3 regions of the Streptomyces sp. NBC_00080 genome follow, and region 1 is predicted to be linked to each of the others. Evidence: riboswitches for the same ligand, from Rfam matches in the RefSeq annotation. Region 1 holds a riboswitch; each other region holds the start of a gene.
What was found. Region 1 has a riboswitch for cyclic di-AMP ahead of OHU34_RS22510 (M23 family metallopeptidase). Riboswitches for the same ligand answer to the same signal wherever they lie in the genome.

Region 1 (4,954 bases):
CGCGGACCGGATGACCGACCGGGCCCGTGCCCAGGGCAAGCCGGTCTACGCCGACCTCGGCGCCGTCCCCGACGTCGCTGCCACCCTCCTCGAAGGCCGCCGATGACCGAGCGCCTTGCCCCCTCACCCGCCCCCGCGCCCGGCTCCCACGACGCTCCGCCCCACGGTGCTCCGCCCCGCCCCGTCCCCGGCACCCCCGGCATCGACGTCCCCGACCCCCGCGGCCGCACCGGACTCGACCGCCACGGACGCGACCTCACCGGCAACGACCGGGTCCGCGTCCTCGACGTCGAGGTGCTCGCCTGCGACTGGTCCGTCCTGCGCCGCACCACCTTCGACTACCGGCACAGCGACGGGCACTGGAGCCGCGAACTGCGTGAGACGTACGACCGGGGCGACGGCGCCACGATCCTGCTCTACGACCCCGACCGCCGTACCGTCCTGCTCACCCGGCAGTTCCGGCTGCCCGCGTACGTCAACGGACATCCGGACGGCATGCTGCTGGAGGCCGCCGCCGGACTCCTGGACGGCGACGACCCGCGCGAGGCGATCCGCCGCGAGGCGGCCGAGGAGACCGGACGCGCGGTGCACGACGTCGAGCATGTCTTCGACGCGTTCATGAGCCCCGGGTCGGTCACCGAGCGCCTCAGCTTCTTCGCCGCCCCTTACGACGCCTCCGCCCCCGGCGCCGACACGGCGGGCGTGGCGGCCGAGGGCGAGGACATCGCCGTCGTCGAACTCCCCTTCACCGAGGCCCTCGACCTCGTCCGCACCGGCGCGATCGCGGACGCGAAGACCATCATGCTGCTCCAGTGGGCCGCGCTGGACGGCCCGTTCGGGCCGCCGGCGGTCAGCCCACGCTGAGCCCGGTGAGGTCGGCCAGCGGCAGCGTGTGCTGGGTCTGGAGGACCTTCGCGCGCAGGTAGCGGACGTTGTGCGGGGTCGTGAAGACGCCCGTCGGGACCCGGTCCTGGACCTCGATGCCCAGGTCGCGCAACTGGCCGGCCTTGTCGGGGTTGTTGGACAGCAGGTCCAGGCTCGTGATGCCCAGCGCGCGCAGCATCTGGGCGGCGGCCGTGTAGTCCCGGTCGTCCTCGGGCAGGCCGAGCGCGGCGTTCGCCTCGTAGGTGTCCAGGCCCTGGTCCTGGAGGGCGTACGCGTCGAGCTTGTTGTAGAGGCCGATGCCGCGGCCCTCCTGACGGAGGTAGAGCAGGACACCGCCGGTCCCGGCTATGCGCTCGACCGCCTCGCGCAGTTGCGGCCCGCAGTCGCAGCGGGCCGAGCCGAAGACATCACCGGTCAGGCACTCGGAGTGCAGCCGGACCAGGGGGGTGACGCCGGGCGCCGGCTCGCCGAGGACGACGGCGACGTGCTCCTGTCCGTCGACGAGGCCGTGGAAGGTGACCAGTTCGGCGTCGACGGCGTAGCCGTCGGGGAAGCGCAGCGGTACCCGGACGCGGGCGCGCGGGGTGGCGGCGGGGGTGTCGGGCATGCGGTCTCCCGGGTCCGGAGGACAGTGGCAAGGCGGCGCCGGGCCGCCTTGTGCTTCAGATTTGAAGCAGATCCAACGAATCGAGACCCTACCCCATGCTTTAAATTTGAAGCAACTGGTTTGTGGTGCCCCTCATGCCCCTCGCGAGTCCGCGGTCAGGCGGTCACGGGGTGCCGGAGCAGGGCGACGAGCGGCGACGCCACGGGAGATCCTCCGGAGCCGTCTCGTCGCCGCCGTTCTCCTGGAACCCGCGTGCGACCTGCGTGAAGATCTCCTCCAGCTGTCCCACCTGCTCGGGGGTGAGCCGGTCGAACAGGGCCGCGCGGACCGTCTCGACATGGCCGGGCGCCACGCTCTCCAGCACCGTGATGCCCTCGTCCGTCAGGACCGCGACGCTGCCGCGCTTGTCCCACTGGCAGTCCTCGCGCCGCACCAGCCCGTCCTTCTCCAGCCGGGAGATCGCGTAGGTCAGCCGGCTGCGGGTGATCTTCAGCCGCTCCGCGAGGTCGGTCATCCGCAGCCGCCGGTCCGGGACGTCGGAGAGGTTGGCGAGGATGGAGTAGTACAGGTGGGGCATGCCGGCCTCCTGCTGGAGCTGCCGGTCGATCGCGTCCTCGAGGAGGAGGTAGCCGGCAACGTACGCGCGCCAGGCGCGTTGCTCCTCGGGGGTGAGCCAGCGAGTAGTCATGCCCCCAGTGTAAGTTTGTTTCAAACTTGAACCAAGCCCTGCCCGTCATCCCAGGGAGAGCCGCGCCGATGCCGTACCCGTACGTCCTGCTGTCCGCCGCCGTCTCTCTCGACGGCTATCTGGACGACACCACGCCCGAGCGCCTGCTCCTTTCCGGCCGCGCCGACTTCGACCGCGTCGACGAGGTGCGGGCCTCCGTCGACGCCATCCTCATCGGCGCCGGCACGATCCGCGCCGACAACCCCCGGCTCCTCGTGAACTCCCCCGAGCGCCGCGCCGCCCGCGAGGCCGCCGGACTGCCGCCGTACCCCCTCAAGGTCACCGTCAGCGGCTCAGGGGACCTCGACCCGGCGGCGAACTTCTGGCACACGGGCGGCGAGAAGATCGTGTACACGACGGAGAAGGGCGCCGAGCGGGTCCACGCGCTGGGCCTTGCCGCGGACGCCGTCCCGCTCGGCCCCGAACTGGACTGGCGCCGCCTCCTCGAACACCTCCACGACGTGCGCGGCGTACGGCGGCTCATGGTCGAGGGCGGCGGAACGATCCATACCCAGCTGCTCCGGCAGGGCCTCGCCGACGAGCTCCAGCTCGTCCTCGCCCCGCTCTTCGTGGGCGACCCGGCCGCGCCCCGCCTGTTCGGACCGGGCGGCTACCAGGGCGGACGCCTGCGTCTGGTGGAGACCCGGCGCATCGAGGACGTCGTCCTGAACCGCTACGAGCCCACCGCCCCCGGTGCCGGACCGCTGCCCGCCGCGGCCGACCGGCACTGGCTGGCCCTCGCCTGCGCCCTCGCCGCCGACTGCCCGCCGTCGGGCACCGCCTTCAGCGTCGGCGCGGTGATCGTGGCCGCCGACGGCACGGAGCTGGCACGCGGGCACTCCCGCGAGGCCGGCGACCCGGTCGTGCACGCCGAGGAGGCCGCCCTCGCGAAGCTCGATCCCGCCGACCCCCGGCTGTCCACCGCCACCGTCTACAGCAGCCTCGAACCGTGCGCCCGGCGCTCCTCCCGCCCGGCCCCGTGCGCCCGCCTCATCCTCGACGCGGGGGTGCGCAGGGTGGTCACGGCCTGGCGCGAGCCGGACACCTTCGTCACCGAGGCGGACGGAACCGGCCTGCTGACGGCCCAGGGCGTCGACGTCCTCGTGCTCCCGGAGTACGAGGAGCGGGCGAAGGAGCCGAACCGGCACCTCCTCTGAGGCCGCTGGGGCCCCGCGGATCAACCGATGTGCTTTCCGTCCCGCTGATGGCGTACAGTTGTGTTCATCGCCGCGGGGTGGAGCAGCTCGGTAGCTCGCTGGGCTCATAACCCAGAGGTCGCAGGTTCAAATCCTGTCCCCGCTACTGATAAACCGAAGGCCGGAATCCGAAAGGGTTCCGGCCTTCGGTGCTTCGTCGACCACTTCGACTGCTTCGGCGACTCCGACGACTCCGCCCTCTTCCTCACTCTTGGTGACCGGACGACCGCCCTGCGCATAACGACTGGGTCACCATCAAAACTCCCGTGACTGACGAAGCGTTTCCGGGGCATGTCGAGGCGTGGTCAACTCGCCCGTTTTTCACCGCTGGTAGCCCAAAAGTCCAGGCCGGAAATGTTGTTGATCAAGAGGAACAGCTTGGAAACCCACCCCCGGGTCTATTAACGTTCGATAACGCAGCGCGGTCGTCCCAGCCGGCACCAGAGTCGGCTCCGTGCGGCACGTGCCGAATCCCGCAAGGGAACCGGGGAACCACCACCATGGGGTGAATCACGCGGAAGCCGTCGTGAACTCGCAGAGTCCACGACCGGTATACGCGCGTAGGAGACCTTCCCGCTCCGAACCCGTCAGCTAACCCGGTAGGCGACGGAAGGAAAGGAGTGCGCCCGCGTGGCGTCCAACCCGCCTGCCCCCGAGGCCCCGTACGCGCCCAGCCAGCGGCCCACCGAGACCTTCGGCTACGGCGACTACCGCACCGACGAGGGACCTTGGGAGGAGTGGAACCCCACCGCGGAGTCCACTCGCCCGGTACGCGGCAAGCACCGCGTCGCCAAGCAGCGCGGCGGCGGATTCGCCCGCAGCTCCACCGTTCTCGGTGTCGGCGTCATAGCCGCCGTCAGCGCGGGTGGCATGGCCAGCGCCAACACCGGCAAGGCCCCGGTCTCCATCTCGATGCCGGACCTGCCCAACGTCGGCTCGCTCATCTCCGACGACGACGAGCCCACCCCGGAAGCCGCGCCGGCCCTCGCCAGCTTCGGCTCGGAAGCCGCCGTGGACACCGAGGAGAGCACCGCCGACGCCGGCGAGGCGCTGCGCAGCCGGATCATGGCGCAGGCCGAGTCGCAGCAGTCGCAGGTCGAGGTCAAGGCTCTCGCCGCAGCCGCCAAGGCCGAGTCCGACGCCGCCGCCAAGGCCGAGAAGGAGGCGGAGGCCAAGGCCGCCGCCGCGAAGAAGAAGGCCGCCGAGGAAGCAGCCGCCAAGGCCGAGGCCGCGCGCCTGGCCGAGCTGGCCAAGCAGTACACGCTGCCGACCTCCTCGTACACCATCACCTCGACCTTCGGTCAGGCCGGTTCGCTCTGGTCCTCCGGCTACCACACGGGTCTCGACTTCGCCGCGCCGACGGGCACGCTCATCAAGGCCGTCCACAGCGGCACCATCACCGAGGCCGGCTGGGCCGGTTCCTACGGCTACCGCACCATCCTGACCCTGGACGACGGCACCGAGCTGTGGTTCTGCCACCAGTCGTCGATCAGCGTCAGTGTCGGCCAGAAGGTCGCCACCGGTGATGTGATCGGACGG
Region 2 (4,954 bases), 540 kb from region 1:
GCTGCGGACTTTGCCGGTCGAGTTCACTCCGGTGCGTTCCGGCTCATGAGTGATCCGTACCTGACCGGATGTCAGCCGGAGTGTGACCGTTCGGCGGAGCAAAGGTGACCAACACTCAAGTCTGTGATCTTCACGTGATCTGCGCGGCATTAACTTGTGACAAGTGATCGTCTGCCGATACGTTCTCTCGTCAGCGCGACGCAACGGTTTCACCCGCCGCGCCGGTCAGTGCTGTCCAGAGAAAGGCCCCTCGCATGCTCTCCGGGAACGGTCGTCACCGTCGCCCCCGCCAGGCCCCGGCTCTCCTTGTCGCGGCCGGAGTGACGGGCTCCGCCATCGCCATCCCGCTGCTCGCCGCCTCCGGCGCGAGTGCGGCGGACGGCACGGTGTGGGACAAGGTGGCGCAGTGCGAGACCGGCGGCTCGTGGAGCGCCGACGAGGGTGGCGGCGAGTACGGCGGCCTGAGCCTCACCCAGAAGGACTGGGAGGCGCACGGTGGCCTCGACTACGCGACCAGTCCCGACCTGGCCAGCCGCAGCCAGCAGATCGCCGTCGCGCAGAAGGTGCTCGCGGCCGAGGGGATCGGCGCGTGGGGCACCTGCGGGCTGACCTCCGGGCTCACCCAGGAGAACGGCGCGCTGAACGTGGACACCGGCGTGGCGGACGACTCCTCCGGCTCGTCCGACTCATCTGGTTCTTCCGGATTGTCCGACCTGTCCCGGGGGTTGTCCGGCTCCTCGGGCTCCACGACCGACGAGGACTCCTCGGCCGGATCGTCCGACTCGTCCGCCGATTCCTCCAGTTCGCCTTCGGCGTCCGCTTCATCCCCTTCGTCCTCTTCCTCCGCCACCACGGACGGTTCCGGCACGTCCGGCGGTTCCGGTGGCCGGGGCGACGGCTCGACGGGCGCCGGCTCACCCACGGCGACCCCGGGTGCGGACGAGTCGGACAAATACGTCCAGGATGAAGGTTCTTGGAGCCTGGTCGACACCGGCTCCCTCGGCTCGGGCAAGCATCGCGGCGCCACCGCCGACGAGGCCGCGACCAGGAGCGCGACCGACGCCGGCGTGGACGGCACCACCGCCGCGTCCGCGGGCCGGCATGCCGCGGCCACCTACGTCGTCCAGGAGGGCGACTCCCTCGAATCCATCGCCGACTCCCTTGGCATCGACGGCGGATGGCGTGCCCTCTACGCCGAGAACAGGGACCTCATCGGTGTTGACCCGAGCGCCATCGCCGCCGGTCAGACCCTCGACACAGGGGTGGAATAGGGCGCAAAGCCCAAGAAAAACAGCGGGAGTTCGCGTCACGCTTCGCGCCGAATGTCCGGTTTGGTGAAAGTGTGGGATGAGTCTCAGAAGCCCTGATCGTCTTTGAAATTCCACCGATCGCGTGTCTACGGTCGAGGCCGCTCGGCAACCCGAGCCCCGGCCGTCGCAACGCCGAATCCTGCCAGCGACGACCCGGGAACAGTCGTCGCGTCAAGCGCCGTAGGCAGGAGCGGGGGACCCAAGGTAAGTGCCGGACCGGTCGGTTGACCGGAACGGCTAGGGGTGAAGCCACACCTCCCACGGAGCAGCGCTCCGACGGGCGAGGAGGTGGCCGGGCAACTCACACGGCCCGAACCCGACAGCTCACCTCGCAGGCGTCGGTGAGGGGATCCACCATGCTGTTTTCCGCCAAGGGCAAGCACCGCCGTCCCTCCAAGGCGACCCGCGTCGCCACGCTCGCCGGCGTCACCGGCGTCGCCATCGCCGCCCCGCTGCTGGCGGCCGGCAACGCCTCCGCCGCCACCGCCTCCGAGTGGGACGCGGTCGCCCAGTGCGAGGCCGGCGGCAACTGGTCCATCAACACCGGCAACGGCTACTACGGCGGTCTGCAGTTCTCGGCGTCCACCTGGGCCGCGTACGGCGGCACCGCCTACGCCTCCACCGCCGACCAGGCCTCCAAGTCCCAGCAGATAGCCATCGGCGAGAAGGTCCTCGCGGGTCAGGGCAAGGGTGCCTGGCCGGTCTGCGGCACCGGCCTGTCCGGCGCCGCCTACAACGGCTCGAGCGCCGGCTCGTCCAGCTCCTCCGGCTCGTCCAGCTCCTCCGGCTCGTCGAACAGCGGCAGCACCAGCAGCCGCTCGACCGAGGAGCAGAGCGCCTCCCGCTCGACCGACCGCCCGGCCGCCTCCAAGACGGTCACCACCCCGACCGGCAAGAAGGTCAAGAAGGGTGACGGCGAGTACAAGGTCGTCAAGGGCGACACCCTCAGCTCCATCGCCGAGAAGCACAAGGTCAAGGGCGGCTGGGCGAAGCTGTTCGAGCTGAACAAGGACATCGTCACCGACGCCGACCTGATCTACCCGGGCCAGCAGCTCCACCTGAAGTGACACCTGGCCCCCAGAGAAGCCACAGCGCCCTCATATGCGAGGTCGGCACACTGAAGACCTCGTGAGGGTCACCCCCCGTCCCCACGGGCCCCCCGCTCCGGTGCGTGTTCCCCCGTACGCACCGGAGCGGGGTTTCTCTTTGCCCGTTCGTCACTTCCTGTCGGCTTTTCTCGGCCACCCCCTTTGTTCCGGGCGGAAACAATAGGTACCGTCTGTCTGTCCACGGGACGGTCGGTCGACTGCCGACGGTCCCGGGGCGGTTAGGCTCTAGTCGCAAGGCTCAGCAAGGGCTCATCAAGGCCCCCGGGCCCCGCACAACCAGCGTCACATCCCAAGAAGGAGATGCTCGTGCCGTCCATCGACGTCGTCGTAGCCCGGGAAATCCTGGACTCCCGAGGCAACCCCACGGTCGAGGTCGAGGTCGGCCTCGACGACGGCAGCACGGGTCGTGCCGCCGTTCCGTCCGGCGCCTCCACCGGTGCCTTCGAGGCCATCGAGCTCCGCGACGGTGACCCCAACCGCTATCTCGGCAAGGGTGTCGAGAAGGCCGTCCTCGCCGTCATCGAGCAGATCGGCCCGGAGCTCGTCGGCTACGACGCCACCGAGCAGCGCCTGATCGACCAGGCCATGTTCGACCTGGACGCCACCGACAACAAGGGCTCGCTCGGCGCCAACGCCATCCTCGGCGTCTCGCTCGCCGTCGCGCACGCCGCCTCCGAGGCCAGCGACCTGCCGCTGTTCCGCTACCTGGGCGGCCCCAACGCGCACCTGCTGCCGGTGCCGATGATGAACATCCTGAACGGCGGCTCGCACGCCGACTCCAACGTGGACATCCAGGAGTTCATGATCGCCCCGATCGGCGCGGAGTCCTTCTCCGAGGCCCTGCGCTGGGGTGCCGAGGTCTACCACACCCTCAAGAAGGTGCTGAAGACCAAGGGCCTGTCCACCGGCCTCGGCGACGAGGGCGGCTTCGCCCCGAACCTGGAGTCCAACCGCGCCGCGCTCGACCTCATCATCGAGGCCATCAAGCAGGCCGGTTACGTCCCCGGCGAGCAGATCGCGCTCGCGCTCGACGTCGCCGCGTCCGAGTTCTACAAGGACGGCAAGTACGAGTTCGAGGGCAAGTCCCGCTCGGCCGCCGAGATGACCGAGTACTACGAGGAGCTCGTCTCCGCGTACCCGCTCGTCTCCATCGAGGACCCGCTGTACGAGGACGACTGGGCCGGCTGGAAGGTCATCACCGACAAGCTGGGCGACAAGGTCCAGATCGTCGGCGACGACCTCTTCGTCACCAACCCCGAGCGTCTGGCCCGCGGCATCGAGGAGGGCTCCGCCAACGCCCTGCTCGTCAAGGTCAACCAGATCGGTTCGCTGACCGAGACCCTGGACGCCGTCGAGATGGCCCAGCGCAACGGCTTCAAGTGCATGATGTCCCACCGTTCCGGCGAGACCGAGGACGTCACCATCGCCGACCTCGCGGTCGCGGTGAACTGCGGTCAGATCAAGACCGGCGCCCCGGCCCGCTCGGACCGCGTCGCCAAGTACAACCAGCTGCTGCGCATCGAGGAGATCCTCGACGACGCCGCGGTGTACGCCGGCCGCTCCGCCTTCCCGCGCTTCAAGGGCTGAACCTTCCCGCACGTCCGCTCCGCGGACCCAGGGCACAGCAAGGGCCGACGCCGCCCGACCTAACCGGGTCAAGGCTCCGCCAGTCGTACGTACGTCCCCGTACCGGTCCCGTACCGTGTGCGGGGACGTACGTACGTGTGAGACGGGAGGCGGGAAGCAGTGGCCGTGAAGGACCGGGACCGTTTCTCCACCGCGACCAGGATCAAGCTGCTCGGCGAGCAGACCGCGGCCCGGGTCTACCGCTCCCAGACCAAGCGCCAGGCCCGCCGCTCCCGGCTCACCGGCCGCGCCGCGCTCCTCGCGCTCGTCCTGTGCACGCTGATCGTGGCCCTGGCCTATCCGATGCGCCAGTACGTCTCGCAGCGCGCCGAGATCGCCGATCTGGAGCGCGAGAAGCGGCAGGCCAGCGAACGCGTCGAGCAGCTGCGCGACCTCAAGGCGCGCTGGCAGGACGACGCCTACGCCGAGCAGCAGATCCGGCAGCGCCTGCACTACGTGCTGCCGGGGGAGACCGGTTTCGTCGTGATCGATCCGGACGCGGCCAGGCAGTCCCGCGCCGACCTCGGGGCGGCCGACCGCCCCTGGTACGCGAACGTCTGGGACGGCGTCGACAAGTCCGACGCCTCCGACCAGTGAACCGACCGGCGGCCGCAACCGGCAGCCGGAACCGGCAGTCGGAGCCGGTACTCAGAGCCGGTGGCCGGAGCCGCCGGCCAGAACCGATAGAAAGACAGGCATGGAAACGCCCCCGCCGACCACCCCGCGCACCGAGCCCACCGACGCGGACGTCGAGGCCTTCAAGCAGCAGCTCGGACGGCCGCCGCGCGGACTGCGCGCGATCGCGCACCGCTGCCCGTGCGGTGAGCCGGACGTCGTCGAGACGGCCCCCCGCCTGCCCGACGGCACACCCTTCCCGACGCTGTACTACCTGACGTGCCCGAAGGCCAA
Region 3 (4,954 bases), 3.3 Mb from region 1:
CTGTCGCAGCTGCACGGCCGCTGGGCCGCAGAGTCCCGGCTCACCCGGTCTCCGCTCACCTACGGCGAGCAGGTCATCGGCAGCCGTCGCGGCCACACCGGGCATCAGCACCTGCCCTGGGTCGCCCTGGACACCGACGCGACCGAGGAGCGCGGCGAGGTCTACGGCTGCGCCCTCGGCTGGTCGGGCACCTGGCGGATCGCCGTCGCCCAACTCCCGGACGCGCGCGTGCAGATCACCGGGGGTGTCGGGTACGACGACTCGGGGCTGCTGCGGCTGGCCGCGGGGGAGTCCTTCACCACCCCCGTCTTCGCCGGCCTGTGGAGCGACGCCGGCTTCGGCGGGGCGAGCCGCACCTGGCACGCCTACCAGCGCGCGTATGTCGTCCCGGACGCCGAACAGGACCGGCCGGTGCTGTTCAACTCCTGGGAGGCCACCTACTTCGACATCTCCGAGGAGCAACAGGGCGCGCTCGCCCGGCGGGCCGCCGCGATCGGCGTGGAGCTCTTCGTCGTCGACGACGGCTGGTTCGGGGCGCGCACCGGCGACCACGCCGGGCTCGGCGACTGGCGGCCCAACCCCGACCGCTTCCCGCACGGGCTGAAGCCCCTCGCCGACCAGGTGCACGACCTCGGCATGCAGTTCGGCATCTGGGTCGAGCCCGAGATGGTCAACCCGGACAGCGAGCTGTACCGGGCGCACCCCGACTGGGTGCAGTTCCAATCCGGACGAAGGCGGACGGAGTTCCGCAATCAGCTCGTGCTGAACCTCGCGCGCGAGGACGTCCAGGAGTACCTCTGGGAGCAGCTCCACGGGCTCCTCTCCAGCGCGCCCGTCGACTATGTGAAGTGGGACTTCAATCGCTGCTTCACCGACGCCGGCTGGCCGGACGAGCCCTACCCGCAGCGCCTCTGGGTCGATCACGTACGGGCCCTGTACGCGCTCCTGGACCGGTTGCGGGAGGCTCACCCCGGGGTCGCCTTCGAGTCCTGCTCCGGCGGCGGCGGGCGCATCGACCTCGGGATCATGAGCCGCACCGACCAGGTGTGGACCTCCGACAACACCGATCCGCTCGACCGGCTCGACATCCAGCACGGCTTCAGCCAGATCCACCCTGCCCGGGTCATGGCGGCCTGGGTCACCGACAGTCCCAACGCCCAGCTCAACGGTCGGGTCAGCTCGCTGCGCTTCCGTTTCGTCAGCGCCATGGCCGGCGTGCTCGGTGTCGGCGGGGACCTCTCGCAGTGGAGCGAGGAGGAGCTCGTCGAGGCGCGCCGATGGGTGGACCTCTACAAGGAGATCCGGCCGCTCGTGCAGCAGGGCGACCTCCATCGGCTGCGGCCCCCGGCGGGCGGCCTGAGCGCCGTCCAGTACGTGCGCGGTGACGAGAGTGTCGTCCTCGCCTGGCTCCAGGCGCAGCGGTTCGGCGAGCCCGTCCCGGCGCTGCGGCTGCGCGGACTCGACCCGACAGCATCGTACGAATGCCGTGAAACGGGCGAAGTCCACCGGGGGGCGGTGCTGCTTCATCACGGGCTGCGCACCGGACTGCGAGGCGACCTTGATGCGACGGTTATCCGGCTGCGTCGCATCTGAGGTTTCTGTCCGAATTGAAGCCTTAATTCCAACTCGCTCTGGAATAAAGGAACCTGGAGAGCTGTCACGTGAGCAGCGTCATATCCGTGACCGTACGTCGTCCGTCATGTTCACGTAATCCGCATGCTTTTCCAGGGTGCTTGGCGGTGAACGGGCCCCCTGTCTCACGGAGTGTGACCGGGGATTCGCACAGCGGATCAAGAGAAAGGCGTTAGCGGCGCAACCTCTGCTTGTCCCTGTGCGTCCTGGTCGCTTACGTTCCACACCAATCCGGACGGACGCCGAATCCTGCCACCGCCCGGAGTCCGCACACTCACCCGTATCTGGCAGGAGCGGGGGACCCACAGGCACAACCGCCTGTTCCGGTCTCCGGAACAGGCTTTGGGGTAAAGCCGCGCCTCGGCGCGGCCGGGCATCTCCAGTCCGCACCCGACAGCTCACCTCGCAGGCGCCGGAGAGGAATTCGCCATGCCCGCGAAGGGTAAGCACCGCCGTCCGAAGACCCAGCGCTTCACTCGTTCCATAGCCGTCGCCGGAACGGGCGGCGCCGCGCTCGCCCTCCCGCTCATAGGTGCCGCCGGCGCACACGCGGCCCCCGCGCAGTCCGTCGCGCAGTCGGCTTCCCAGGCCGTTCCGGAAAAGGCCGTGCAGTCCGTGCCGGTGGCGCAGAAGACGGCCACCGCCACGACGGCCACGTCCTACACCGTGCGCTCCGGTGACTATCTGTCGAAGATCGCCGACGAGCAGAACGTCAGCGGCGGCTGGCAGAAGCTGTACCAGGACAACCGTCAGGCCGTCGGCAGCGACCCGTCGCTGATCCACCCCGGGCTGAAGCTCTCGATCGGCAAGAAGGCCGCGAGCACCGGTTCGTCGTCCGGCTCGTCGTCCGGTTCCTCCTCGTCCGCCCCGTCGAAATCGAAGGCGTCCGGAACCAAGTCGTCGTCCTCTTCGTCCTCTTCCTCCTCGTCGTCCGGTTCGTCCTCCTCGAAGGCGGTCACCCAGGCCGCCGAGAGCGGTACCGGTTCCTCCAGCGGTTACGCGCTGCCGGTGGCGGGCGCCACCGTCGGCACCGCCTACCACACGGCCGGCAGCATGTGGTCCAGCGGCTACCACACCGGCACCGACTTCGTCGTCCCGACCGGCACCTCCCTCAAGGCCGTGGGTGCGGGCACCGTCGTCTCCGCGGGCTGGGGCGGCGCGTACGGCAACCAGGTCGTCATCAAGCTCGCCGACGGCTACTACGCCCAGTACGCCCACCTGTCCCAGCTCTCCGTCTCGGCCGGCCAGACCGTGACCGCGGGCCAGCAGGTCGGCCTCTCCGGTGCCACCGGCAACGTGACCGGCCCGCACCTGCACTTCGAGATCCGCACCACGCCGGACTACGGCTCCGACGTGGACCCGATCGCCTACCTCCGCTCGCACGGCGTCTCCGTCGGCTGACCTCCTCCGACTCCGACGACCTCCCGCCTGACAGCGGCCGAAGGCCGGACCCCGATCCCCGGGTCCGGCCTTCGGCACGTCCGGGGACGGCAGGGCCGGGCAGGCGGTGTCGGACTTTGCGCGTTCATGATCGTTCTATTGCGTTCAGTACGACCACCTGAAGACGTACTACGTCGGCTACGGCGCCAACACCAACACCAACACCACGACCCGGCTGCGCCGCTATGTCGGTGAGGCGGGGGTACGTCCGCTGATCCACGACTACACCGAGCCGCTGCTCGTCGCGAACGAGCCGAACCACGTCCGTATCGTCTCCGACGGTTCGGCCGTCCGCTGGTGGAACAACGGCCGGCTCGTCTTCGACCACACCGACCCGGAGCCCTGCACGGGCGGGCACTTCGCCTTCCGCACCACCTGGAGCCATTTCCGGATCAACGACTTCCGGGCGTGGTCCCTTATTCCCTGATTGGCGAAGTCTTTAAGGGTGTCTTATCTCACCGCCCGTCAACCCCTTCCTACGATCGCGTAGGTCACATTCGAAGGTGAATGATGAACTGCTGTGGCAGACGATTCGAAGAGTGACGACAGATCAGTGATCGGGTCGTACGTGGCGGTGGGGGACAGCTTCACCGAGGGCGTCGGCGACCCAGGTCCCGACGGGGCGTTCGTCGGCTGGGCGGACCGCTTCGCGGTCCTCCTCGCGGACCGGCGGCCCGAGGGCGACTTCAACTACACCAACCTCGCGGTCCGCGGGAAGCTGCTCGACCAGATCATGGAGGACCAACTCCCCAGGGCCGTGGAACTCGCCCCGGACCTGGTCTCCTTCTGCGCGGGCGGCAACGACATCCTCCGTCCCGGTACCGACCCGGACGAGGTCGCCGAGCGTTTCGAACGCGCGATCTCGGCCCTGACCGCCGCAGCCGGCACGGTCATGGTGACCACCGGCTTCGACACCCGTGGCGTCCCCGTGCTCAAGCATCTGCGCGGCAAGATCGCCACCTACAACGGGCACGTCCGCGCCGTGGCCGACCGCTACGGCTGTCCGGTCCTCGACCTGTGGTCGCTGAAGTCCATCCAGGACCGCAGGGCGTGGGACGGCGACCGGCTCCATCTCTCCCCGGAGGGGCACACGCGCGTGGCACTGCGTGGTGGGCAGGCCCTCGGCCTCGAGGTACCGGCCGACCCGGAGCAGCCCTGGCCGCTGCTCCCGCCGCGCGGCACCCTGGACGTACGGCGCGACGACGTCCAGTGGGCGCGCGAGTACCTGGTGCCGTGGATCGGACGGCGGCTGCGCGGGGAGTCCTCCGGCGACCACGTGACCGCCAAGGGCACTCTGTCGCCGGACGACATCAGGATGCGGATAGCCGCCGTGGCCTGAACCGCCGACCGGGTGGGCGCGGCCGGTCGCGGACGACGCACGGCCGGCCGCTCCACCAGTGAGGTGATCGCACGGGAGTGGTGCCCGGGCGGGGCCGGGCACGGGTGCTGGGATGACCGCACCCGCACCTGGCACCGCCCGACACCTCCAAGGACCGGTCCCGCATGCCCTTTCCCCGTACGCCCGTCGCCGCGGCCCTCGTCTCCCTGCTCGCCCTGGGCGTCCCCGCACTCACCGCGCCCACGGCGGCCGCGCTGCCCGCCCACCCCGCTGCGGCGGCCCGTTGGTTCGCACCGGACAGTCCCGCCACCGTCACGGTGACCGGCGAGGGCAGCGCGAGCGCGCCGCCCGACCTCGCGGTCGTCGGCGCCGGCGTCGAAGCCTCCGCCAAGACCTCGCAGTCCGCGCTGGACGCGCAGAACGAGGCGGCCGCCGCGCTGCTGGCCGCCGTCCGCGCGCAGGGCGTCGCCGACCGGGACATCCGTACGGAGAGCATCTCCCTCGACGCCGTCTACGACCACACGGGCGGCGCGGCCCGTCTGG

Region 2: it holds a riboswitch for cyclic di-AMP, as region 1 does, so the genes downstream of both, OHU34_RS24900 (transglycosylase family protein) here and OHU34_RS22510 (M23 family metallopeptidase) in region 1, are expected to answer to the same signal.
Region 3: it holds a riboswitch for cyclic di-AMP, as region 1 does, so the genes downstream of both, OHU34_RS07545 (peptidoglycan DD-metalloendopeptidase family protein) here and OHU34_RS22510 (M23 family metallopeptidase) in region 1, are expected to answer to the same signal.

What each region holds. Positions count from the first base shown of each region.
Region 1 covers NZ_CP108235.1:5,009,481-5,014,434, forward strand. The annotation lists gene OHU34_RS22480 (DUF4406 domain-containing protein) at 1-106, shown strand, start outside; gene OHU34_RS22485 (NUDIX domain-containing protein) at 103-864, shown strand; gene ribA (GTP cyclohydrolase II) at 851-1,492, opposite strand; gene OHU34_RS22495 (MarR family winged helix-turn-helix transcriptional regulator) at 1,656-2,180, opposite strand; gene OHU34_RS22500 (dihydrofolate reductase family protein) at 2,249-3,376, shown strand; tRNA gene OHU34_RS22505 (tRNA-Met) at 3,448-3,521, shown strand; cyclic di-AMP (ydaO/yuaA leader) riboswitch at 3,870-4,038, shown strand; gene OHU34_RS22510 (M23 family metallopeptidase) at 4,046-4,954, shown strand, end outside.
Region 2 covers NZ_CP108235.1:5,549,109-5,554,062, forward strand. The annotation lists gene OHU34_RS24890 (cytochrome P450) at 1-49, shown strand, start outside; gene OHU34_RS24895 (transglycosylase family protein) at 255-1,271, shown strand; cyclic di-AMP (ydaO/yuaA leader) riboswitch at 1,477-1,663, shown strand; gene OHU34_RS24900 (transglycosylase family protein) at 1,667-2,377, shown strand; gene eno (phosphopyruvate hydratase) at 2,720-4,006, shown strand; gene OHU34_RS24910 (septum formation initiator family protein) at 4,166-4,642, shown strand; gene OHU34_RS24915 (DUF501 domain-containing protein) at 4,743-4,954, shown strand, end outside.
Region 3 covers NZ_CP108235.1:1,686,020-1,690,973, reverse strand. The annotation lists gene OHU34_RS07550 (alpha-galactosidase) at 1-1,593, shown strand, start outside; cyclic di-AMP (ydaO/yuaA leader) riboswitch at 1,898-2,057, shown strand; gene OHU34_RS07545 (peptidoglycan DD-metalloendopeptidase family protein) at 2,062-3,033, shown strand; partial or broken gene OHU34_RS07540 (DUF6250 domain-containing protein) at 3,179-3,499, shown strand; gene OHU34_RS07535 (SGNH/GDSL hydrolase family protein) at 3,626-4,411, shown strand; gene OHU34_RS07530 (SIMPL domain-containing protein) at 4,576-4,954, shown strand, end outside.